4 regions of the Paenibacillus sp. MABNR03 genome follow, and region 1 is predicted to be linked to each of the others. Evidence: predicted binding sites of a transcription regulator. Region 1 holds the regulator's gene; each other region holds the start of a gene.

Region 1 (6,193 bases):
GAATATATTGAACCAATCTGCCCAGATCCACATCTGGCTGCAAATCAAGTTTCAATTGTACGTCATTACGGTTAATAGTTAAGTGAACGTCATTAACCCCGTCATATTGGGTTACCATTTTTTCAATCGGATTCTGCATGGCCACTTGACGATACACAAACCAACCTCCAAACAACACAACGGCTGAAATGACGGCAGTTAAAGCAATAGGCAATACTTTTAGCTTCAAGTGAGTTTCCCCTCCCAAATTTTGAGCCCATCCCTATAGCTTATAGGCATAATATGAATTGTGTACGAATGACCTGTGATGTGCCCAACAGGTTTTATTCCTGTTTGATGTATCCTTGAATACATATTTGAGTATATCACATCGTATATACAATTTCGAAGGCGAAAATATGAATAAATTATTAATTTTAACTATTCAAATCCAGAATGATTCGCAGGATACGCCAAAAAACCGGATCAGACGTGCTTCCATCTGCCGGTTCTTTGAAGAAATTACCTAAGAAAAAGTTCTGTTATTTCGATTAGCTGTTTGGAATGGTATATACCAAATCAACTTGGTCGCCATTGCTAAAACGATAGAATCGATAGTAGTTATGCGTATCGTCTTTGTAATACACTTGCCACACATAGATTCCATTGACAACTCCTGGCATAATCCGCTTAATCTCTCCGCCTGGAACTTCAGAGCTGAATCGATTCCGAATCTGTGCTTCAGACAACCCGTTCTGCAGCAGCTCACTGTGCACAGCGTTATTCCCTGTGACAGGTTTGTTGGTTGCATCGAATTTGACCCAGACGGCAATGTCCTGATTCTCTTTATTTTTGGCCATCATGGTCCAGTAAATATTGTCATCGCCTTCTTTTTGGCCCCAGACGTATTTTCGGAGATTCTCGTAAGATGTAATCCCCAGCTGCTCCTGTGCCGCTTGAATAGCTAGTGCTTCTTCATTGCGCTGGTCCTGGGTTATATAGATATAAAAGCGCTGAAGTCCAAACAGAATCAAAATCAGGATGAGCAGCGAGATCCATATCCATTTCTTTTTTCTTTTCAAAAGCCGAACTTCCTTTCCCCTATGACGCTGCTGCGTTCTGAAATTAACGGGCGAGCAGTCCGTCAAATGCAAGTTGAGACTCACGCAGAATGCGCTCTTCATCCATTGTAAGACATTCCCCATGCTTCACCAATTGTTTGCCGTCCACCCATACATGCTCTACATCCTTGGCTGAAGCCGAGTAGATCGTATGGGATATGAGGTCCGTGTGCGGATAGAAATGAGCTTGTTCAATGTTCAGTGCAATAAAATCGGCCTTCATCCCCACTTGAAGTGCTCCTGTATTGTTCAGGAATATGGATTTGGCACCATAACCCGTTCCAAGCAGCAACGCCTCTCCTGCTGGTACAGCCGTAGGGTCACCGGATACTCCTTTGTGTATCAGCGCAGCAAGTCTCATCTCTTCAAACATGTCCAGATTGTTGTTACTCGCTGGTCCATCTGTTCCCAAGGATACCGTAACACCCGCTTTTAGCAAATCCGGAACTCGTGCTACACCTGAAGCGAGTTTCAGGTTGCTTCCCGGATTATGGGAGACAGCGACATCATGCCGTGCCAAAATTTCAATCTCCTCATCATTGAGATGCACCGCATGAGCAACGAGAGAAGGCCGTGAGAAGAAGCCAAGCTTCTCCAAATGGGCTACAGGACGGAGACCGTAATCCGTCACATTCTGCTCCACTTCACGAAGCGTTTCCGACATATGGGTATGCAGCGGCAGATCCAGATCATGCGCAACCTGTACAAGCTTTTCAATGTAATCATGAGGGCATGTATATGGCGCATGTGGTGAGATGATCGTCGTAATTCGGCCACCAGCCTGTCCGTTCCACTCGCGTGCAAAGGCAGCCGATTCCTGCAGTTTGCGCATTTGCTCTTCTTCGGAACACAAACCGATTACACCACGTGCCAATGCAGCCCGGATACCGGATTGTTCCACCACTTTAGCCACCTGGTCCATATGGTCATACATGTCCAGGAATGCCGTTGTGCCACCTTTCAACATTTCCAGTACAGACAGGGAGGTACCCCAATATACGTCCTCAGACGTCATTTTCGCCTCCATAGGCCACATTTTCTCCTGAAGCCATACCTGTAAGGCCAGATCGTCCCCGTGGCCTCTCAGAAGCGACATGGCTGCATGACCATGCGTATTGATCAGACCCGGCAAAAAGACCAGTCCTTTACCATCAACCTTCGGCAGGTTCTCATCCCCATCCGGCAATGTCTCACCAATATGCACAATCTTGTCCTCTTCGACTACCATGTAACCTGAAACCACATTCCATTCCGTACCGCTATTAACAGCAAATTTGCCGTTATGAATTACCCATCTATTTGTCGTCATCTTCCTCGTCGTCCTTTCCATTCTCCAGATAATAAGCAAGGCTAAGCAGATCCGTTGTAAAATCGGCATGATGGATACGGACATGCGGCGGTGTTTTGAGGATAGTCGGTGCAAAATTCAGTATCGCTTCAATGCCGGATTCAATTAACTGATCGGCTACATTTTGAGCTTCGGTATCCGGTACGGTAATAATGCCGATGCGAATATTATCCTTTTTGACCGAATCCGATAATTCATTCATTGGCTGTACCTTCAGGCTGTTAATCTGACTGCCAATCTTGGGACCGTAAGCATCGAAAACAGCAACGATCTTCATGTTGTCTTTAAGGTACGCATTGTAATTGGACAAAGCATGTCCCAAATTACCGGCTCCGACCAGTGCTACATTGATTTGCTGATCAATCTTCAAAATTTGGCGAATTTTTTCAATCAAATACGATACGTCGTATCCGATGCCTTTGCGGCCAAAGTCCCCAAAGTATGCAAGATCTTTGCGAATCTGGGCAGGATTAAGATCCAGCCGGAGTCCAAGCTCCTGTGATGAAACCGTGTTAACCTCACGTTGGTGCAGTTCACTCAAATATCGCAAATAAACAGGCAATCTGCGTACCACGGCTTCCGAAATTTTATCTGATTTCATTACATAACTCCCCCTTACCAAGGCCACGATAGATAAATAAAAATGGAGCACCCTGCATAACCGTTTTCGTTTCCGAATGAAATCATGCAAGATGCCTTATCAAGTATAAAATTAAAAGTGCTTCATGAATGAATCATCACTTTGTTGATCTAATAAAGTTTACAGCGAGAAGACCTCATTGCGCAATGACGTTACATCCTATTCTGCAGCAGGTTCGTCATGCGCAGGCGCTTCCAGCCACTCGCTAATCCGTGGAACCATCTGTTCTGTCAGCATATGTTCCATTTTGGGACCGGGTAATGAATATAAAAAGTATTTCCCATAGTAAGACTCAATCACCCGCGTATCATAGACGATGACAATGCCCCTGTCCTTGGCTGTACGAACCAGCCTCCCGAATCCCTGCTTGAAACGAATGACTGCCTGTGGAACCGATAGCTTCATGAACGGGTTCTTTTTCTGTTCCTGCAGCAGTTCGCTCTTCGCCTCCACCAGCGGATGATTCGGCGGCTGGAAAGGCAATCTGACAATCGCCAGACAAGTCAGTGCTTCCCCCGGAATATCGACACCCTCCCAGAAACTGCTGGTCCCCAATAAAACCGTAGCTTTGGCATCCTGGAACCGACGTGTTAACTTGGAGCGGCTGCCACTGTCTACACCTTGGCCGAGCAGCGAGATATCGTTACCGGACAATGCTTCTTTTAACGGATCATAAACCTGGCGAAGCATCCTGTATGAAGTAAAGAGCACCATCATGCGCCCCCGTGTAGCAATAGCCGTTTCGGCAAGAGACCGCACGAGCATGTCCACAAAGTGTGCATCACCAACACTGCCCTTCACGCTTGGAAAATCACGCGGAATAACCAGCAAAGCCTGATCCCGGTAGCGGAATGGCGATGGCAGCATGGACGTCAGCAAACGGTTATTGTCGGCCGCTTCCTGCAGGCCAAGCTGTTCAATCATGAATTGAAATGACTTATCCACAGAGAGCGTAGCCGAAGTAAGAACAACGCTTTTCTTTTTATCGAAGAACATGTCCTTCAACTGTGCGCTGACATCGACAGGAACGGCATAGAGCTGCAGTGATTTGCTGCGGAATTGCCCGCTTGCCTCCATCCAATATACTGTTTTGGCATCATCCATCCGCATGAAAAAGCGAAGATTCTCTTTTAGCGTTGCCAAGTCTTTAAGCAAACCTGTAATGTCCGTAATCAGACTATCCGATTGATAGTCGTCCTGATCCTCTTTGACTTCCAGAAGCAGCTTGTCTCCCTTACGGATCAAGTCACCAAGCGTGACATAGATCTGGTTCTCATAATCCTGCAGCTCCTGCCACTTCGCCGGTTTCTGCGAAGGCTTCAATCGGAGTGAAAACTGTCCTGTTTCTCCCGGAGAAGCATCACTTCGCTCAGGCAGCAGGCTAAATAAAGCCTCACTCAGCCGATCCCACATTTCCTTGACTTCAACAGCAAGCGGGAACATCTGGTCAATCACTGAGCCCCATTGTGCCGACATCTCATGACCAGACAGCTGAGTTCGCAGCATGGGAAGCTGACCATTGCGACTATCTTTAAACAATCGGGTTAATGTATGAACCAACGTGAAATATTTCATATGAAGACCCAAGTGCTTGCCTGCAACATCTTCCAGATGATGGGCCTCGTCAATCACAAGACTGTCATAAGCCGGCAGAAGCTGATGAGCTGCTTTGACATCGGTAAACAGCTTGGAATGATTCGTAATCACGATATCAGACAAACCTGCTTCATGTTTTGCCCGGTGATAAAAACACTTTCTGAACCACGGACAGGAGCGTCCCAGACAGGATTCAGACTCACTCTGCACGGTCTCCCAGAAATCCCCACCGCGAGCGCTGAGGTTTAACTCCTCATCATCCCCGGTTTCCGTCTGGGTGAGCCAGACGATCATCTGTGCCGCTGTAAAATAGTCTTCTTTTGGTGTGGCGAATTCCCGTTTGTTAATCTTGTGCTCAAACTTCCGCAGACACAGATAGTGCCCCCGTCCTTTGAACACAGCAGCCTTAAACGGAAAAGGAACTACTTTGGTGAGCAGAGGGATATCCCGCTCTCGAAGCTGCTCCTGCAGGTTAATTGTATGCGTGCTAACCATCACTTTTCGTTCCTGCTTCACACTTTCATAAATGGCAGGCAGCAAGTAACCGAGGGATTTCCCCGTACCTGTACCCGCTTCGATTAACAGATGCTTTTCTTCGTCCAAGGCCTGTCTTACGCTGCTGAACATTTGCGTCTGCGCCTCGCGTTCTTCGTAATGATCCAGTGTATCTTTCAGATTATTTCTGACCTGATCCATATACTGTTCAAAACTGATACCTTCAAGCGGATTGCCTTCTCGTTCATCGCGTGGTGCACCAATCTCGGTCCAGTCACTTACGTTTAAGGCCAGCTGACGGTAATACGTATGTCCGTCGAGATCCTGAATAGGCTCTGCTTCCTTCTCGCTGCGCATGCCGTCGAAGAACCAGCCCAGATCACTGTCTTCTGGAGCAAACAGATCACTGAGACGCTGTATGGTAATCAAGGGCAATTCACGCAGCTCGTCCAGGCACTTCAGCAGTACATAAGCAGTTGCTAGAGCATCACTGTCAGCCTGATGAGGCCGGTCGTGTTGAAATCCGAACTCGGCTGATACATACCCAAGCTGATAAGACCCGAGAGATGGAAAAGAGATTTTGAGAAAATCAATCGTATCCAAAATACGCCCGGTGAACGGCAAATAGCCACATCGGTCAAGCGCATTTTGGAGAAAATGAAAATCAAAAGCAACGTTGTGTCCGACCAGGACAACATCGTCAAGCAGCGGAACCATCTCCATCATCATCTCTTCGAGTGAGGGAGCGTCCGCCACATCTTCGTCCGTAATCCCGGTTAACCCCGTAATAAACGGCGGAATAGGAACACCCGGGTTTACATAAGAACTATATATTTGAGTTATGCTGTAGTCATGATCTATGATGGCAAGTCCGGCTTGAATAATCTCACCGTCGGACTGCGTGCCGGTTGTTTCGAAATCCAATACGGCAAATTTCATTGCAATGTACAATTCCCTTCCATTCAGTCTATGTTACAGCATAGCAAAAAAACGGGCATTTGAAAATTAACTGAC
Region 2 (6,193 bases), on a different contig from region 1:
TGTACACATGCAGGAACCGCAGCGATCGTGAATACCGCCAAATTGTACCCGGATGCTACCATTACGGTGTATGAACGCAATGACAATATTTCCTTCCTGTCGTGCGGTATCGCACTTTATGTAGGTGGCGTCGTGAAAGATCCGGATGGATTGTTTTACTCTTCGCCAAACCAGCTGGCCGAGCTGGGTGTAGTCACTAAAATGCTGCATGAAGTTACGGCAGTGGACGCTGCGAATCATAAGCTTCAGGCTAAAAACCTGAAAACCGGGGAAGAATTTGAAGACACGTTCGACAAGCTCATTGTGACGACAGGTTCATGGCCGGTAGTTCCAAAACTCGAGGGAATCGAGATGGAAAACATCTTACTTTGCAAAAACTATAACCATTCCAACACGATCATCGAAAAGGCAAAAGAAGCTAAACGTGTTACTGTTGTCGGAGCAGGGTATATCGGTGTTGAACTGGTTGAAGCGTTCCAAATGAACGGCAAGGAAGTAACATTGATCGATAGCGTGGACCGCATTCTGAATAAATATCTGGATCCTGAATTCACAGATGCCATTGAAGAGACATTAACGGGACGGGGCATCAAACTGGCGCTGGGCCAAACGGTGCAGAAATTTACCGGAGAGAATGGCAAAGTGACAAAGGTGATTACATCCAAAGGTGAATTTGAAACCGACCTCGTAATTCTATGCATTGGATTCCGTCCAAATACCGAATTGCTCAAAGGGCAGGTGGATATGCTGCCAAACGGCGCGATCATCGTGGACAAATACATGCAAACAAGTCAAAAAGACATTTTTGCCGCTGGAGACAGCTGTGCAATTCACTATAACCCAACCGGCAAAGCTTCTTACATTCCGCTGGCGACCAATGCCGTAAGAATGGGTACACTTGTAGCCCGTAACCTCGTTCGTCCTACGACGCCGTACATGGGTACGCAGGGAACATCGGGCATTAAAATTTATGACCAAAATATTGCAGGTACAGGTCTGACCGAAACATCTGCTGCAGATGAAGGTCTGGTGGTCGAAGCCGTGACGCTGGAAGATGCTTACCGTCCGGAGTTCATGCCGACGGCTGAGAAACTGCTGCTCAAAGTGATTTATGAGCAGGCCACACGCCGGATTGTCGGGGCACAAGTCATGTCCAAGGCAGATCTGACACAGTCGATCAATACGATCTCGGTATGCATACAGAATAACATGACCGTAGATGAGCTCGCCTTCATCGACTTCTTCTTCCAGCCTCATTACAACAAACCGTGGAACTTCCTGAACTCGGCTGGCCTTCAAGCTCTGCCTCCAGTGGAAGTGAAAGCACCTGCATTGGTTTAAAAAATACCTTATCTAAGGAGTGATCCCTCTGGGGATTACTCCTTTTTATATATTCGCATCTTTTCTTCCGGCCAGGTAATTCCTTAAATTCAAAACAGATCAATTTGGAATAAACCCATGAGGTTGTGATTAATTGCACAAAGTTTTAAAGCGAGCCGCGATACAATAATATCATCCAATGAAACGTTCAAACGTTCCCTATGTCATACGGTTTACAGCGTTTCGTGAACAGTGAAGGAGAGGATGGTTATGGCGGCAAAAACACCTCTTGAGGTTGCACAATATACGGTGAAAACGGGGATGAAGAAGGCACAGAACAGGGTGTCCTCTGTGCTCGTTCTCAGTTTCCTGGCAGGGGCATTTATCGCGCTTGGATTCCTGCTGGATATTCGGGTTATTGCCTCGGCCCCGGCAGAATGGGGCAGCTTGGTCAACCTGATTGGCGCTGCGGTATTCCCCGTAGGATTGATTATGGTATTGATCGGCGGAGGAGAACTGCTGACAGGCAATATGATGGCTGTACCGCTCGCCACGCTGGCACGCAAATTGTCCGTGGGCAGCATGCTGAAAAACCTTACTTTAGTTACGATAGGCAATTTTTTGGGTGCACTGTTCGTGGCATATGCATTCGGGCATGTGCTTGGCCTCACGGGAGAAGGCGTATATCTGGCCAAGGTTGTGGATATGGCAGGACACAAGCTGCATGATGGCTTTCTTCAGGCGTTTATATCGGGAATCGGGTGTAACTGGCTGGTTGCCCTGGCGGTCTGGCTGTCTTATGCATCCGATACGATGAGTGGCAAAGTGCTCGGCATCTGGTTTCCAACGATGGCCTTTGTCGCTATTGGGTTTCAGCACGTGGTTGCCAACATGTTTCTTATTCCGGCTGCGATCTTCGAAGGACATTATTCGTGGGGGCAGTATATCATGAACTTCATTCCGGTATGGCTCGGTAATCTTACAGGAGGCGCGCTGTTCGTTGCTGCAGCCTACTGGATGGTGTACTTGCGCAAGACGGAACCCGAGGTCAAAGCGGTTGTTCCGACGGTGGAGCCGGAAGCCAGACCAATGTGGAGCAAGCAGGCATAACAATATATTTCAATCATATATAGTAGCGATTCCATATCGCCTGGAACACAGTGATTGTATGCTGTGAACGGGTGAGCAGGGGATCGCTTTTTATGTCCAGACAAAATAAATTCGCCATGACAAGGTTCGGGGGAACGAAACCTGTTCATGGCGAATTTCGGGAGTGGTCCATGATATGGCATGAGGAGGAAGTGGGGAAACACTAACCTAATGCCTTGTTCTTAATTTACCCCTGAATTTAGGAGGTGAATCATGGGGTGCAAACTTTTTTTAGAAAAAATGCATCGTGCGTACAGCGTCGAAAACAAGACTGTTCTCTTTACGCCATTACCTCCAAAATTATATGATGTAAGGATAGTTTTAAATGGGGAGGACTTGTACATATGATCGATCAGGAGAATGGCGTGTTTCCGGCGGTTTGCCCGCTTGACTGCCCGGATACTTGCGGCCTGCTGCTTCATAAGGAAAACGGTAGAATCGTAAAGGTTGCAGGCAATCCGGATCATCCGATTACAAAGGGTGCCATCTGCAATAAAGTCAGAAACATGGCGGAGCGGGTATATCATCCCGAGCGGCTGCAATATCCGATGCGACGTGTGGGAGCGAAGGGCGAGGGCAAGTTCGAACGTATAAGCTGGGACGAAGCCATTGATGAGATAACGGGAAAATTCAAATCTGTATCCGAGACGTATGGTTCTGAAAGCATCCTGCCATACAGCTTTTACGGCAACATGGGCATCCTCGGGGTAGACGGCATGGACCGTCGTTTCTTCAATGCGCTTGGTGCCAGTATGCTGGAGCAAACGATCTGCAATGCGGCCGGCAATACAGGATGGAAATATACGATGGGCGCTAACCGGGGAACCCTGCCCGAAGATACGGAGCATGCGGATCTCATTGTCATCTGGGGCGGCAACATTGTCAGCACAAACATGCATCAGGTGGTCCTGGCTGAGAAAGCCCGCAAAAAGGGAGCCCAAATTGTGGTCATCGATGTTCACCGGAATCGTACGGCGCAATGGGGGGACTGGTTTATCCCCCTCTATCCGGGCACAGACAGCGCACTCGCACTGGGATTGATGAATGTACTGTTTGAACAGGGATTGACGGACGAAGCCTTCATGCAAAAGTATACCGTGGGCCATGAGGCTCTCCGTGATCATGTTCGCAGCTATACCCCTGAGCGTGTTGCACGCATTACTGGCGTACCGGAAACGGATATCGTGAAGCTGGCTGAGCTGTACGGTAAGGCAGAGGCGGCGCACATCCACATCGGTAACGGTCTCCAGCACCATGATAATGGAGGCATGAATGTGCGAAGTGTAGCCTGTCTGCCTGCCATTACGGGGCAGTGGCTGAAGCGCGGTGGCGGTGCCGTGCGCACCAACAGCTATGCGAGCACCAATAGCGACGCACTGGAGCGTCCGGAGCTTCGCAGCAATCCAGAGCCGCGAGTCGTGAACATGAACCGGATTGGTGAAGCGCTGCTGGAAGCGGAGCAGCCCATCCGGGCCATGATGGTCTATTGCAGCAATCCACTGGTTGTGGCACCGGATACCGAGCGGGTCGAGCGAGGTTTTGCTCGGGAAGATTTGTTTACAGTTGTGCATGACCTGTTCATGACGGATACAGCGAAATATGCGGACATTCTTCTGCCAGCCAAATCTTCATTTGAAGCGACGGATCTCTACACCTCCTACTGGCATCAGTATGTTCATCTGCAGGAGCCGGTTATTGCACCTGTGGGTGAGAGCAAGAGCAACGTGGAGCTGTTTTCACTGCTGGGACTGGCCATGGGATATGATCCTGAGATTTTCGGTGAAACGCCGGAACAGATGATTGCGGGTGCCCTTACGGATACAGGTAATCCTTATATGAACGGAGTTACGCTCGAGGCACTCCAGGAGCATCGTTTTGTAAAATTGGACATGGCTCCACATGCATCATATCTGGAACAGCTGCCTACACCGTCGGGTAAGATTGAGTTGTTCTCCGAGGCGATGGCGGAGAGAGGCCTGCCACCGCTGCCTACCTATCGTGCTTTGGTCGAAGGGTATGACGGAGAACATCCGGCCGGACCTGATGATGTGCATCCGCTTATGTTCCTGTCGCCACCGAACCACAACTTCTTGAACTCTTCCTTTGCCAATACGGAGAAGCATCAGCGTATGGAGAAAATGCCAATGCTGCAAATTCATCCGGAGGATGCTGCGAGGAGAAACATTGAAGATGGCGATGCGGTGGTGGTATGGAATGAGCGAGGACGGATCGAACTTACCGCGAAGGTGAGTGAAGCCATGCTGCCGGGTACAGTTATCAGCCAGGGCTTGTGGTGGGATGGCAGTGGCCGGAAGCAGCGGGTAAACTCGCTGACGTCCAATCGGCTGTCCGATATGGGCAACGGGGCAACATTCTTCTCGGCCACTGTCGAAGTGAAGCGTCAATGAGTGTGCTTGCGCATTGTGCCTTTTCAGGTAAGATGAACAATGGATAAACCCTGGAGCAGAATGTAGAAAGTTAAAGTTATCTTTAATAAATACGAATGGCCTCTGCTCTGGTCGAAGAATAGCCGTGAGCAGAGGTTGTTTTGCTTTTTTATGGTGTTAAGGAGAATGAATAAGATGATGAGATGGTTGGATACATATCCAAAGGAAGTCAAAGTATTTTTGCTGGCAAGTCTGGTTAACGCGACAGGCAGTGCCTTGATGTGGCCGCTGACCACGATGTATGTGTTTGATGAACTCGGACGGACCATGGCTAATGCGGGATTCGTTATATTAATCCAGTCGCTGGGTGGTATCTTTGGCCAGCTGCTTGGTGGCGCACTATATCACAGGGTAGGCGTCAAGAAACTGATTATCGGATCGCTTGCCCTTAATGCTCTCGGGCTGTTTGCACTGCCCTGGATTAGTGCGTACTGGGTCGTGTTTATATGTGCGATGGGCTGGATCGGTTTGTTCAGTTCGTTGTCACTGCCTGCCATTCAGGCCTTCATTGGCTTTCGGTTTGCGGAGCGGCGGGGAGAACTGTTCAATATTATTTATGTGGCAAACAATATCGGTGTAGCGATTGGTACGGCACTCAGTGGTTTTTTGGCCGACTTTTCCTATCATCTCAGTTTTGTACTGAACGGAGTGACCTCTGCCGGGTTTGCGATCTTCTTCTGGTACTATCTGTCGCGGGCGGAACCGGATCAGGGAGAAGTCCATTTGACGAAACGCAAAACTGTTCAGGATGGCCCGGGGATCTGGGCGCTGCTCGGCAACACCAGATTATACCTGTTTATGAGTCTGGGTGTGTTGTTCATCCTGTTTGGCAATTCCATCTGGAATACTGGCGTGTCACCGTATATTATCTCTGAAGGTATGGAAAAACGGATGTACGGCCTGCTCTGGACACTTAATGGGGTTTTGATCTTCATAGGTCAACCGTTCACCAGCTGGGTTAAACGTACCATGGCCCGCACCTCCACTGCGCAGATGGCAGCAAGTGCGGTGTTCTACGGTATGGCTTACATCGTCATGATTACCATGTACAGCTACCCAGGTATGGTTCTTGCAATGGTTCTGGCTACCTTTGGGGAAATGCTGATCTCGCCTGCAACTCCGGCCTTTATATCTGAACATGCTGGCAGATCCGCACCATTTTATATCGGGGTGTCAGGCGGGATCGGATCGATTGGTCGTGTCATAGGCCCGTATGTGATGGGTGTGATGTATGATAAGCAAGGCTTGATTTCCGTAGCCTGGCTGGCGACAGCCAT
Region 3 (6,193 bases), on a different contig from region 1:
GGCAGATCACGTGCGGCCTCTTCGCCAAAGTCAGAAGCAATATTCAGCCGGATGGCTTCTTCCGACAAAATGCGTTCATCCCAATCACAGGCATGAACTTCCCGGCAGTGTTCGGCCAACCAGAATTTGAACGGGTGGGAGATGCCGCAGGCCGCATCCAGTACGACGTCGTCCGAACGGGCAAACTGACGGGCCCACTCGTATTCGTAAGGTCTGCTCCACCATGCCGGATGCAGCGGAAATATCAGCGTATCTGTTTTGGGGTCACTTTGCCGAACGTATCTTGATTCCAGCTGTTCTGTCTGATTGGGTGTGTCCATCATCCCCGAATCCCCTCTCTCAATCCTGCGTCTGCCAGGAAATTTTCCAATACCGTACTCCATTTGCGCCGCCATCCGGACAGGTCGTAGGCCAGTGCTGTCTCCCGGGCGTATATGCCCAAGCGCTCCCGCTCTGCCCTGTCCTCGAGGAGACGTACCAGAGCAGCAGTGAGAGCATCATCTCCCGGAGGTACAAGCAGCCCGTTGAAACCATCCTGAATGAGATCGTTTAATCCGCCAACGTTGGAGGCAACGACCGGAATGCCACAGCTCATGGCTTCCAGACAGGCATAGGAGGTACCTTCCGAGAACACCGTAGGAATCACAGCAATATCGGCTTGGTGATAGGCCTCCCGGATATCCCTGAAGTCATACGTACGCTGTATTATCCGATCTTTGTGGGGGTGAGTGCGATGCCAGTAGCGAAACGCTCTGCCTACAGTGCTGCCCTCGACCAGTTCTCCGGCAAATTCAATTTCCAGGTCAGGAAAGGCCCCCAGCAGCCGATCTGAGGCAAGCATCATGGGGATAATGCCCCGTTCCATACTGACTCTGCGCGGATACAAAATCCGCAGTGGGCGCGAAGGGTTCGGATGTAAATCAGGGCTAATGGTGCTGGCAACAGGTTCAATGTATTCATTGGTCATATCGGAAAAGTCAGCATCAGCGAGCTCCATCGCTTCTTTTGTACTCAACCCCAATATGACTACCCCGGTGTCTTCTTCCTGGCTGGCAAGGTCTTCCTTCCACGCTGACAACCATTCTGCTTCCTGTTCCTGACCGAATCTGGGTCTGGGCGGAGCTGGAGTGAAATAGGAGGTATCCACTGCATTGGGAATAAGGACAACCTGATTGGGATCGCGAAACGTACATGCAGCCCGGCAAAAGGTCTGGAAATGGGAATCCACCGATACGATGCGTACCAGTCCATCCAGTGCCAGTTGGATGTGCCCGGCGACCTGCTGTTTGGTCTCCAGCGGCAGACCGGGACGATCCCAGTTAATGCCGTGGCAGATCCCCAGACTGCCGGGTTTGTAGCTGATGGGCTGCCAGAGGCAGCTGGCATAGATTACGGGACCGCGCGCTGCTGCGGCCATCCGGGCAAAGGCATCAGGCACATCATCCATATCATAGGCGTATCCAAACACGTCAATCTGCTCCGTCCGCGTCTGAAATGCTTCATAATAGGACAGCTGATGCACTTCGGGAATGTGCCCCAATTCGCGGATCACGCTGCACAGATCGAGAATGTAACGTTCAAGCCCACCTCCGAATACCCGGCCGAAATCCCGGTTGTATCCATCTGTGAAGCTGTGTGTCAAAATACTGACCACACCCATCTCACCGCTCCTCCTTCCAGGGAACCAGCCGAGGTTCCGGGTCCAGGATGGATTCGTAATGTTCCAGACTGCCCCACTGGCCGTTTGGATCAATGCGTTTGTAACGCAGATACTTGCGAACCCGGTCTTCCAGACTGCCCGCCCATCCAAGGTGCTGTACTTTCAGCTCCGTGCTAATACCAGGCAGGCCTGTGCAGGACAAGGGGAGGCGGGGAACATGATGGTTTTGCTGCGGGTAAAAGTAGGGATAGTTCGGCATATAGCGTACAAGGGAGGCCGTGTGTCGTCTGTGCAGTCCCCATAATTCATCATCCCGATAATGAGTTCGACCACCCCACATATCGTAAAACCGGAATGCAACCCAGTCCGCATGCTCCTGATTGATCAGAGTACGTATGGCTTCCTTGGCCTCCGAGCTGTAGAGTTCATCCGCATCGACGGACAGCATCCAGTCTGGGGAGGTACTCACTGCCGCTTGCCACAGGGCGTTACGGAGCCGCCATTCCTCGGCGAACAGGGGCTTCTCCAGCACCTCAAGACGGACAACCTTCGGATAGGCCCTGCATAGGTCGGGTGTGCCATCTGTGCTCGCATCATCTACAATAACGATCTCATCCACGAACTCACTCAGATCACCGAGTACCTCTTCGAGGTATCTGCCTCGTTCGTTGCGGACCTGCAGCATTGCGGTCAGTTTATTTCCCTTACTTTTGCGAACGCGGCGAATGGAAGAGGATACCGGGTTTGAACGTTCCCGCTGCTCCTCCGTGCCCTTCGAATGCACCACACTGTCTGCAATTGATTCAGTTAAAGCTGAGGGGACATCAACCCGGATGTCTGTCTGCATGCCCAGACCCCGAATATGTTGTGTGCGCTTCTTCGGGTCCAGCATCACGGCACCTCCCCCAGTAATTGCTGTACAGCCTGATCCAGCAGTTCCAACTCCACAATCCGGGCGAGTGCATCCTCATTCTCCATGGCTGCTTCGAGGAACTGACGTACTGCCCCGTGGCGTTCTCCGCGAAGTGCCATGGCAGTACCGGATAATACCTGATAATCCCTGCGGCTGGAGCCATCCTGAATATCCACCGCGTGTACCAGAGCCATGGCGTCCTCCACACGTCCGGTCTCCTGATAAATTCGGAATTTCCAATGCCGCGCGGTCTCTCCTCCAAGTGCGTCCAGTATGCTGAGTGCTGCTCCGTAATCATCGTTTATTCGCAGCAGCTCCGCCTGAACAAGTTGATTCTCCCCGGCCTCCAGCCAGCGGCATAACTGTTCATAGTGATGCCGTTCCTGTGCATGGCCTGCACTGATCCCGTAGACCTGCAGCGCATGCTCCACTTCTCCTGCTTTGGCATGAATGGCCGAGAGGAACCGGTAGTGGGAATGGACGCAGTCACTTCGTCCGCTCATGATGGCATGGATGAAAGCCTCGTTAAGCGATGCAGCTGCTCGCGAATCGTCCAGCAAGTATTCATAGGCTGCCAGCAAAAAGGAAATCGTCTCATGCGGCCCCGTTTTTGAACGGAGCTGGCGATAATAGTCCGCACGCATACTGCACTGGAGCGGAGTAATGGTGTCCGGTGCACCTGCAACGGTTTGTCTCAGGGCGTGCAGGAACAGCAATTCGTAATCCTTTAGCGGAAAATCGAGATCATTCTTTGGTATGGAGCCGGCAGGAGCCGTGTTTTCACCACCCAACCAGACCGAGCGTATACCCTGAAAGGCCAGCTTCATATAACGTGTTTCCGAAGACGTGCCGACCAGGGATGCAACGCCAACCAGCCGGGATATACAGCTTTCCCACAGCGGCGACTCCGCTTCATCGCCTGCCGGTTCGGGAAGCAGTACAATGCAGATCTCCGGATGCAGCGAAGCTGCTGCCATGAGCCAATAGGGGTGGGTGATTACAGCTGCGGTGCGAGACTGCTGCAGCAGTAATTCTGCTTCCGGCAAGGTAACCACTGCAATGGCCTGGGGCATATCTTCTGAACGTTCCTGACTGCTTACATAGAAGACCTCTCCCTCTGCCCCAAGTAAGGCAGCGATGCCCGGGTAAGGAAAAGTGGACCATCCGCCTTTGCGTGGAAAGAGAATATACCTGATGGGAGGGAGCTCTGCATTCCCCTCTTTTGAAGCCGGTTCTGTGGCTTTTTCCGGTATGGTTTCGGATTTATCCATGTGTTAATCACCTCACTTTGACTGCGTTCAAGGTTTCTGCCCCGTTTCCGGGATCCGTTCTTCCACATCATATGTAAAGCCCTTATGGCACTTCGCATGATATGTCTGACTCTAGCATATGGGCATTATGTGCCAAACATGAGCAACTTCCCTGAATAGACGAAGCTGGCAAGCCATATTGATAGGCTGAATTTTATCTAATGTGTGACCATCGTCACATTTTTTTCGAAATTCCAACGAGGATTGTGATAATTGTCACATGTAGAAAATAGGCAATCTGGCACAATACGTTCATCAAGCGTATTTGGCGGACAGACAGCGAAGGTGCAGCTTCCATGCCGAATGCGAATTAACTGCGATGTAACAGAAAGAAGGGGTAACGGTATGGATCCGATTATGTTATCGCGTATCCAATATGCACTCACAACGATCTTCCATTTCTTTTTTGTACCGCTGTCCATCGGTCTTGTGCTGCTGGTAGCAATTATGGAGACGTTGTACGTAGTCAAAGGTAAGGAAATCTACAAAACGATGGCCAAATTTTGGGGCAAGCTGTTCCTGATTAACTTTGCTGTCGGGGTCGTTACGGGTATTTTGCAGGAGTTCCAGTTCGGCATGAACTGGTCCGAGTATTCCCGCTTCGTCGGGGACGTGTTTGGTGCGCCGCTGGCGGTTGAAGCCTTACTGGCGTTCTTTATGGAGTCTACGTTTATCGGGCTCTGGATTTTCGGGTGGGATCGGTTGTCCAAAAAAGTGCATCTGGCCTGTATCTGGCTCGTATTTGTCGGCACATTCCTGTCCGCGCTATGGATTCTGGCAGCCAATTCATTCATGCAGCATCCGGTCGGTTTCGAGATTAACAACGGCCGTGCGGAGATGAATGATTTCTTGGCACTGCTTACCAATGGTCAGCTGCTGGTTGAATTCCCGCATACCATCTTCGGCGCATTAATGACGGGTGCCTTTGTGGTAACGGGAATTAGTGCCTACAAATTGATGAAGAAGCAGGATGTGGAGATTTTCCGCAAATCATTCAACATTGCGATCATCATTGGTCTTGTTTCCTCATTCGGTGTAGCGTTCTCCGGGCACTTCCAGGCGCAATATCTGGTGGAAACGCAGCCCATGAAGATGGCAGCCAGTGAAGGGACATGGACAACAACGGAAGATCCTGCACCATGGACGGTAGTCGCGTTTATCGATCCGGACAAACAGGAGAACTCCGGTGAGATCAAGATTCCCGGATTGCTCAGTTATCTGTCCTACAGCAAGTTCTCCGGAAGTGTCAAAGGCATGAAGGAGCTGAATGCTGAGTATCAGCAGACTTATGGGCCAGGGGACTACATCCCGCCAGTACGGACGACGTTCTGGAGCTTCCGCATCATGATTGCAGCGGGTGGTTTAATGATTATACTCGCCTTGTACGGTACGTTCCTGGCCTTCCGCAGGAAGCTGGAGGTAGCCGGAAAGTGGTTTATGCGCCTGATGGTATTTGCCATCTCCCTGCCGTTTATCGCCAATACGTCGGGCTGGATCATGACGGAGGTGGGGCGGCAGCCTTGGACGGTATTCGGATATATGACGACCGAAGCCAGTGTATCGCCTAATGTGAGTGCAGGCCAGATTCTGTTCTCTACCATTGCATTTACAGCAGCTTATACGGTTCTGGGTATTGTGATGGTCTATCTGTTCGTGCGTGAGATCAAGGCAGGACCATATGCAGTAGAAAAGCCGGAGGACCACGATGAATCGTCCGATCCGTTCGGCGTGGATGGGGGTTATTCCGTTGTCACTAAGTGAGTTGTGGTTTTTGCTGATTGCCGTATTATTTGTTGGATTTTTCTTTCTGGAGGGTTTTGATTTTGGGGTTGGCATGTCGACTGGCATTATTGCCAAAACGGATCGTGAACGCCGTACCCTGATCAATTCGATTGGTCCGTTCTGGGATGGCAACGAGGTGTGGCTGATTACGGCAGGGGGAGCAATGTTTGCTGCCTTCCCTCACTGGTATGCTACGTTATTCAGTGGCTTCTATCTGCCGCTTGTAGTGGTGTTATTGGCCTTAATTGGTCGCGGGGTGGCCTTTGAATTCCGCAGTAAAATGAGACATGAACGCTGGCGCAAAACATGGGACGTCATCATTGTTGTCTCAAGCAGCCTCCTGCCTTTTCTGTTCGGCGTAGTGTTTGCCACGCTCATGAAGGGTCTCCCCATCGATGGGCAGATGCAGATGCGTGCGGGATTCCTGGACATCGTCAATCCGTATACTGTCGTTGGCGGTTTAAGCGTAACCTTGTTGTGTCTCGTTCACGGACTGCTGTTCGCTTCCTTGCGTACGGTTGGCGATCT
Region 4 (6,193 bases), on a different contig from region 1:
ACCTCTCCACAAGCGAACAACCTGCCGATACTGCTCTCCCCGTTTAAGTCCGTCTTAACGCCGCCCATCATATAGTGAGCTGCAGGAGCGACCGGAATCCAGTCTGTGGTCATATCCAGTCCGTACCGCATACAGGTTTCATATATGGTAGGGAATCGATGCTTGATCATCTCAGCTGGCTCATGAGTTATATCCAGATACACAAATGTGCTGTTTGTCGTCTCCATCTCACTGACAATTGCTCTCGCTACAATATCACGCGGTGCCAGTTCAAGCTGTGCATGGTAACGTTCCATAAACCGCTCGCCTTTTATATTGCGCAAATAAGCACCTTCACCCCGTACCGCTTCAGAAACCAGGAAACGTGGGGCTCCTGGATAACATAAGGAGGTCGGATGGAATTGGATGAATTCCATATCCCGAATGACTGCACCCGCACGATAGGCCATGGCAACACCATCGGCGGTAGCCACCTCCGGATTGGTTGTGTAGCGATACAACTGCCCAGCCCCGCCGGAGCAGAGCACGGTAGCCCGTGCCTTAACGAATACCTGTGAGTCATCCGGCTTCTGAACCAGAGCCCCCACGCATTCTCCGTGATCCGTGATCAGATCGATTACAAAATGCTCATCCCATACCTCTATGCCAGGATGTTCACTTGCTTGAGCTGCAAGAGCCCTCACGATCTCATATCCAGTCGCATCTCCATTCGCATGCAAAATACGGCGGTGGCTGTGCGCACCTTCCTGCGTCAACGCCAGCTCGCCGTTCTCCACATCAAATAACGTGCCCAGACGAATCAGTTCCTTCACTCCATCCGGGCCTTCATTTACCAATGCTTCTACTGCCTCTGGGCGACATAGTCCCGCTCCAGCCACAAGTGTATCCTGCAGATGGTATGCAGGAGAGTCATCTTCAGCGATTACCGCAGCGATGCCTCCCTGTGCATAACGGGTATTGCTCTCCAATAATGACTTCTTCGTGATCATCAACACCCGGTTATGTTCACTCGCCCTGATTGCTGTAAACAACCCAGCGATGCCGGAACCAATAACCAGTACATCCGTCTCTACCATGGGCAGTGCGGACAGATCAAAATCCACTAAATATTGCGGTATCATCCTATTCACCTGTCTCGGAGCAAGAGTAGCGCATGCTACTTCACCAGTAACATGCGCTCTAGCGATTCTCTGGCTTTGTCGGCAACGGCCGGTGGTACGTAGATTTGCGGCTTCATCGTTTCCAGGCATTTAACCAGCTTCTTCAGGTTGTTGACCTTCATATTTGGACACACAAGAAACTTGGTGGCAAAATGGAACTCTTTATCCGGGCTATCGAGACGCAGCTGATAGCCCGTGCCATCTTCTGTTCCTACGATAAATTCCTTGGTCGAAGAATTTTTACAATATTCAAGGATGGCTGTCGTGCTGCCTACAAAATCCCCCATCTCCACTACTTCCGGGCGGCATTCCGGATGCACGACAAACTCGGCATTTGGATATTTTGCTCTCATCTCGACGACGTCTTTTACGGTCAGCATATCGTGAGTGTTGCAGTACCCTTCCCAGATGATCATTTTTTTGTCTGTGTGCTGCTGGACATAATGCCCCAGGTTTTTATCCGGCACCCAGATAATCTCATCGGAATCAACAGATTGAATAACTCGGACCGCATTGGCCGATGTACAACAGATGTCGGTCTCAGCCTTGATCTCCGCTGAGGAATTGATGTAAGTCACTACTTTTGCATTTGGATGCTGCGCTTTCAGTTTGCGTAATCCTTCAACATTCACCATGTCTGCCATCGGGCATCCTGCGCGTTCATCCGGAATAATAACCGTTTTGTTCGGGGCAAGAATTTTAGCGCTTTCACCCATAAAATGAACCCCACAGAACACAATGACATCCGCGTCAGTTTGTGCGGCCTTCTGGGCAAGCAGGAATGAATCTCCGCGAAAGTCGGCGACTTCCTGTACTTCGTCACGTTGGTAATAATGAGCAAGAATAATAGCGTTACGTTCCTTCTTCAACTCCATCAGCCGCTCTCGCAGCTCCCGGTTCATCTCAGCCTTGCGCTCTAAAGCCAGAGCTTCCACCTGTGATCCTCTCCTTTAACGGGACAGCGCCATGCGCTGTTTCCTGTGACTATCTGCGTCGTTATTTTCGCTTGAGAAACGAATCACAAGCGGTTTAACAACTAATGTACACAACGTTCACGACTCTGTCAATAAATGAAAAGGATACAGAACAACGCTCTAATCATCCATTTCCTGCGTAGTTCGCGCTCTAGCTCGCAGTTATCATTATCTCTGCAATTTGAATAATGTGGACAAAAAAAGAGAGCCTTTCGGCTCTCCTCTTATCTGTTCCAAGAAACAGATTGTGTAGCATTTAGATTAAGATGTTGGCTTCGTCCCGCCATCATCCGGATCATTGCTGTTGCCTTTATCCAGATTCGGAGCATCGTTAGGGATATCTCCTGCTGGAGGCTCAGGTGTTTCATCTTTGCCTTGAATACGAACGCGCACATCACCGATGTTGTCGACGATTGGCTCTCCGCCTTCATTTGGCGTACCTTCATTATCATTATCGCTCTCCGCTTTTGGAGAAAGGGAACCTGTCTCGATCAATTGTTTGATCTGATCCATTTCCAGTGTCTCCACTTCAAGCAACGTTTGAGCGATCAGATGCATTTCTTTTGTATGTTTTACGAGCAAGTCTTTACATTTCTCGTAACATTCATTGATAAAGCGCTGCATTTCCTGATCAATCTCATAGGCAATGGAATCCGAGTAATTCTGTTCATGTCCGATATCCCGTCCAAGGAATACCTGTCCTTGTGAACTTCCGAATTGCATAGGTCCCAATTTCTCACTCATACCGTACTCCATAACCATGCTGCGAACAATACCTGTCGCTTGTTGGAAGTCACTGTATGCGCCAGTACCAATTTCACCAATGAACAGTTCTTCTGCCACGCGACCTCCGAGGAGTCCCGTAACTTTGTCCAGAAGTTCTTGCTTGGTAACCAGCATGCGATCTTCTTTTGGCAACATGATTACATATCCACCCGCACGTCCGCGCGGAATAATGGTCACTTTATGTACCATATCGGCATGTTCCAGGAAGTATCCTACGATGGTATGACCTGCCTCGTGATAAGCAACGATCCGTTTCTCGCGATCGCTGATGACACGGCTTTTCTTCTCCGTACCTACGATGACACGGTCAATTGCCTCGTCAACTTCTTTCATGGAAATGTCTCTGCGGTTACGGCGTGCTGCAAGCAATGCCGCTTCGTTCAAGAGATTTTCAAGATCCGCACCAGAGAAGCCTGTCGTACGCTTCGCAATAATGTCCAGCTTCACATCTTTGGTGAGTGGTTTGTTGCGGGAGTGTACTTTCAGTACAGCTTCACGGCCTTTTACATCAGGGCGGTCAACCGTAATTTGACGGTCAAAACGTCCCGGACGCAGCAAGGCAGGGTCCAGAATGTCTGCACGGTTGGTTGCAGCAACAATGATAATTCCCTCATTGGCTCCAAATCCGTCCATTTCAACGAGCAACTGGTTAAGCGTTTGTTCACGTTCATCGTGACCACCGCCAAGGCCAGCTCCACGCTGACGGCCTACTGCATCAATCTCGTCAATAAAGATGATACATGGGGCATTTTTCTTCGCATTTTCAAACAAGTCACGTACACGGGATGCACCGACACCGACAAACATTTCGACGAAGTCGGAACCCGAGATACTGAAGAAAGGTACACCCGCTTCACCGGCAACGGCACGAGCGAGCAACGTTTTACCAGTACCCGGAGGCCCCACGAGCAGTACGCCCTTAGGAATCCGTGCACCTACAGCTGCGAATTTGCGAGGATCCTTGAGGAAGTCAACGACCTCAACCAATTCCTGCTTCTCTTCATCCGCACCTGCGACGTCTTCAAATGTAACCCGCTTCTTCTCTTCGTTGTAGAGACGGGCACGGCTTTTACCAAAGTTCATTACTTTGCCGCCGCCGCCTTGCGCCTGATTGAACAGGAAGAAGAACAGCAGGAACATAATGATCAAAGGAATAAAGGATGTCAGAAGTGTCAGCCAGATGCTGTCACCTCTCATTGGCTCCTGATTTAACTTGAAATTATTAGCTTCACTTGCCGCTACAAGTTCACTAATCGCTTCATCCGTAGGAGGAATGTACGTTGAGAAATTTTCTGATTTGGCTTCGCTAGGCTTCTCTCTATATTGACCGGTCACAAGAAAAGACTGACCGTCGAATTGAACCGTCAATTCCGAGATGTTGTTCGCCTTAACCGCCGTGCGCAACTGATCATATCTAGGATTATCTGTGGCTTCGCCGCCATTGCTGACGAACTGCACTATGCCCACCACGACTAAAAAAAGAATCAAATAAAAACCAGAATTCCGGATGAACCGATTCATCCCCTACCTCCTCTCGAGACACTTTAATTATTTTAACATAGCCCGACATGGCTTCTCAACAGAAGCCACAAGCAGATCAGGGCTTGGAGCTAGCATTTGCATTAACTGCTGTATACTTCCGGTTTCAAAATCCCGATGTAAGGGAGGTTCCGGTACTTCTCGGCATAATCCAGACCATATCCAACGATAAACGCGTCAGGAATGTCAAAGCCGGTGTAATGAGCTTCAAGCTCAACCTTGCGGCCTGAAGGCTTGTCAAAAAGCGTAACCACGCGCACGGATTTGGCGCCGCGATTTTGGAGCAGTTCAATTAAGTAACTGAGCGTCAGTCCACTGTCGATAATATCCTCCACAATGAGCACCTCACGTCCTTCAACCGAAACGTCGAGATCTTTGATGATCTTAACAACGCCCGACGTTTTGGTGGATGCTCCATAACTGGATACTGCCATGAAATCCATCTCAACAGGTACCGTTATGTTTTTAACCAAATCAGCCATAAATATAAACGCACCCTTGAGCACACAAATGACCAAAGGATTGCGACCTGCATATTCGGCACTTAGTGTTGCGCCTAATTCCTTGACTTTACTTTGAATTTCTTCTTCACTGATCAATACTTCCTGAATGTCGTTCTGCAACTGTGCGAACCTCCTAAGTTATACTATGAAAGCCTTACCTGAACCATAACCACTACCCCTGAATCGCTGAATTGCCTACAGTCATGTACAGGATGGCGGAAGTATCCTCCTTCACCGGTGCAATACTTGATCGGCGAACACCCGGCAACCAGACAATGTTGCCTGCTCCATCACAAACCACGGGAATACGTGGACGGACAGAGGGGGGGATTTTTTCATCGATGAAAATATTTTTCACCTTTTTGCTTCCGTTTAATCCCATGACTTTCATGGTATCTCCAGGTAACCGTGAACGCACAACCAGCGGCATGAACAGTTTATCCGCATCAAATGCGGCCTGATCCGCCGATTCCGGTACAATATAGTCCTCGGGACTCATAGGAATGATCCGAAGATATCGGTCAATCTCCCTGAGTGAAAGCTCATAAGTTCCGTTCCATTGCACGAGACGATACTCGAAAGATTGATCCTGTACGTCCGTCCGTTTGCCGAAGGATACCAGATCATACTCCCGGGTACAAGCGAGTGTCTGTCCTATATCTAGGCTCCAGGTCTTCGCATAAGGCTGGGTCACCTTGCGGCGAATGGTTTCGATACGGGTAAAGTCGACAAAATCACTGTCCAAAGGCAGATAATTCAATATTAGTTTAATCAACCTTCGTTGTAAAGCGACATGTAACTTCAAAAAGGAAGGCACCTCAAAGGTTTGCCTTCCGCCGTTCACCTGCACTAGACACCTGTATGCGTCATATGCACCTTGCTCCATGAAATCGTCTTCATCGCCCACAATTTCGGCAAGCCGGTTCAAAGACGGCGTGAGCTGTCCATTATACTGCCCCAAAAAAGGAAGCACATCCAAGCGAATGGCGTTGCGCCGATATTTACGCAGGGCATTGCTTTCATCCATAAAGTACAGAAATCCCTGAGTATTACAAGCTTCTACAAGGTCTGTCTTGTTTATACGAAGACATGGACGAATAAGTTCCACATTTTTTTCGTGCCGTTTAAACTTCATTCCCGCCAGCCCCGATAGTCCGCTGCCACGCAATAAATGAAGCATGACTGTCTCTGCCTGATCATCCGCATGATGTGCAAGAGCGATGCTTGCCGC

The links. Region 1 encodes Rex, which represses fermentation and respiration genes when NADH is low (regulators of the CRP and FNR family bind a similar motif). Its sites were predicted from a motif close to TTGTGAAATATTTCACAA; they were not measured.
Region 2: the regulator Rex is predicted to act here: its motif matches at 1,465-1,482, upstream of AAIH57_RS21910 (formate/nitrite transporter family protein).
Region 3: the regulator Rex is predicted to act here: its motif matches at 4,088-4,105, upstream of AAIH57_RS21305 (cytochrome ubiquinol oxidase subunit I).
Region 4: the regulator Rex is predicted to act here: its motif matches at 2,167-2,184, upstream of nadA (quinolinate synthase NadA).

What each region holds. Positions count from the first base shown of each region.
Region 1 covers NZ_JBCIYR010000003.1:903,791-909,983, reverse strand. Annotated here, with positions in the region: gene AAIH57_RS19425 (hypothetical protein) at 1-229, opposite strand, end outside; gene AAIH57_RS19420 (DUF5590 domain-containing protein) at 531-1,061, opposite strand; gene AAIH57_RS19415 (amidohydrolase) at 1,105-2,409, opposite strand; gene AAIH57_RS19410 (redox-sensing transcriptional repressor Rex) at 2,396-3,049, opposite strand; gene dinG (ATP-dependent DNA helicase DinG) at 3,248-6,118, opposite strand.
Region 2 covers NZ_JBCIYR010000004.1:489,366-495,558, forward strand. Annotated here, with positions in the region: gene AAIH57_RS21905 (FAD-dependent oxidoreductase) at 1-1,341, shown strand, start outside; gene AAIH57_RS21910 (formate/nitrite transporter family protein) at 1,591-2,430, shown strand; gene AAIH57_RS21915 (molybdopterin-containing oxidoreductase family protein) at 2,814-4,877, shown strand; gene AAIH57_RS21920 (MFS transporter) at 5,055-6,193, shown strand, end outside.
Region 3 covers NZ_JBCIYR010000004.1:339,227-345,419, forward strand. Annotated here, with positions in the region: gene AAIH57_RS21285 (class I SAM-dependent methyltransferase) at 1-323, opposite strand, end outside; gene AAIH57_RS21290 (glycosyltransferase family 4 protein) at 320-1,660, opposite strand; gene AAIH57_RS21295 (glycosyltransferase) at 1,662-2,552, opposite strand; gene AAIH57_RS21300 (hypothetical protein) at 2,552-3,844, opposite strand; gene AAIH57_RS21305 (cytochrome ubiquinol oxidase subunit I) at 4,229-5,644, shown strand; gene cydB (cytochrome d ubiquinol oxidase subunit II) at 5,589-6,193, shown strand, end outside.
Region 4 covers NZ_JBCIYR010000011.1:17,426-23,618, forward strand. Annotated here, with positions in the region: gene nadB (L-aspartate oxidase) at 1-1,121, opposite strand, end outside; gene nadA (quinolinate synthase NadA) at 1,157-2,095, opposite strand; gene ftsH (ATP-dependent zinc metalloprotease FtsH) at 2,396-4,441, opposite strand; gene hpt (hypoxanthine phosphoribosyltransferase) at 4,543-5,082, opposite strand; gene tilS (tRNA lysidine(34) synthetase TilS) at 5,135-6,193, opposite strand, start outside.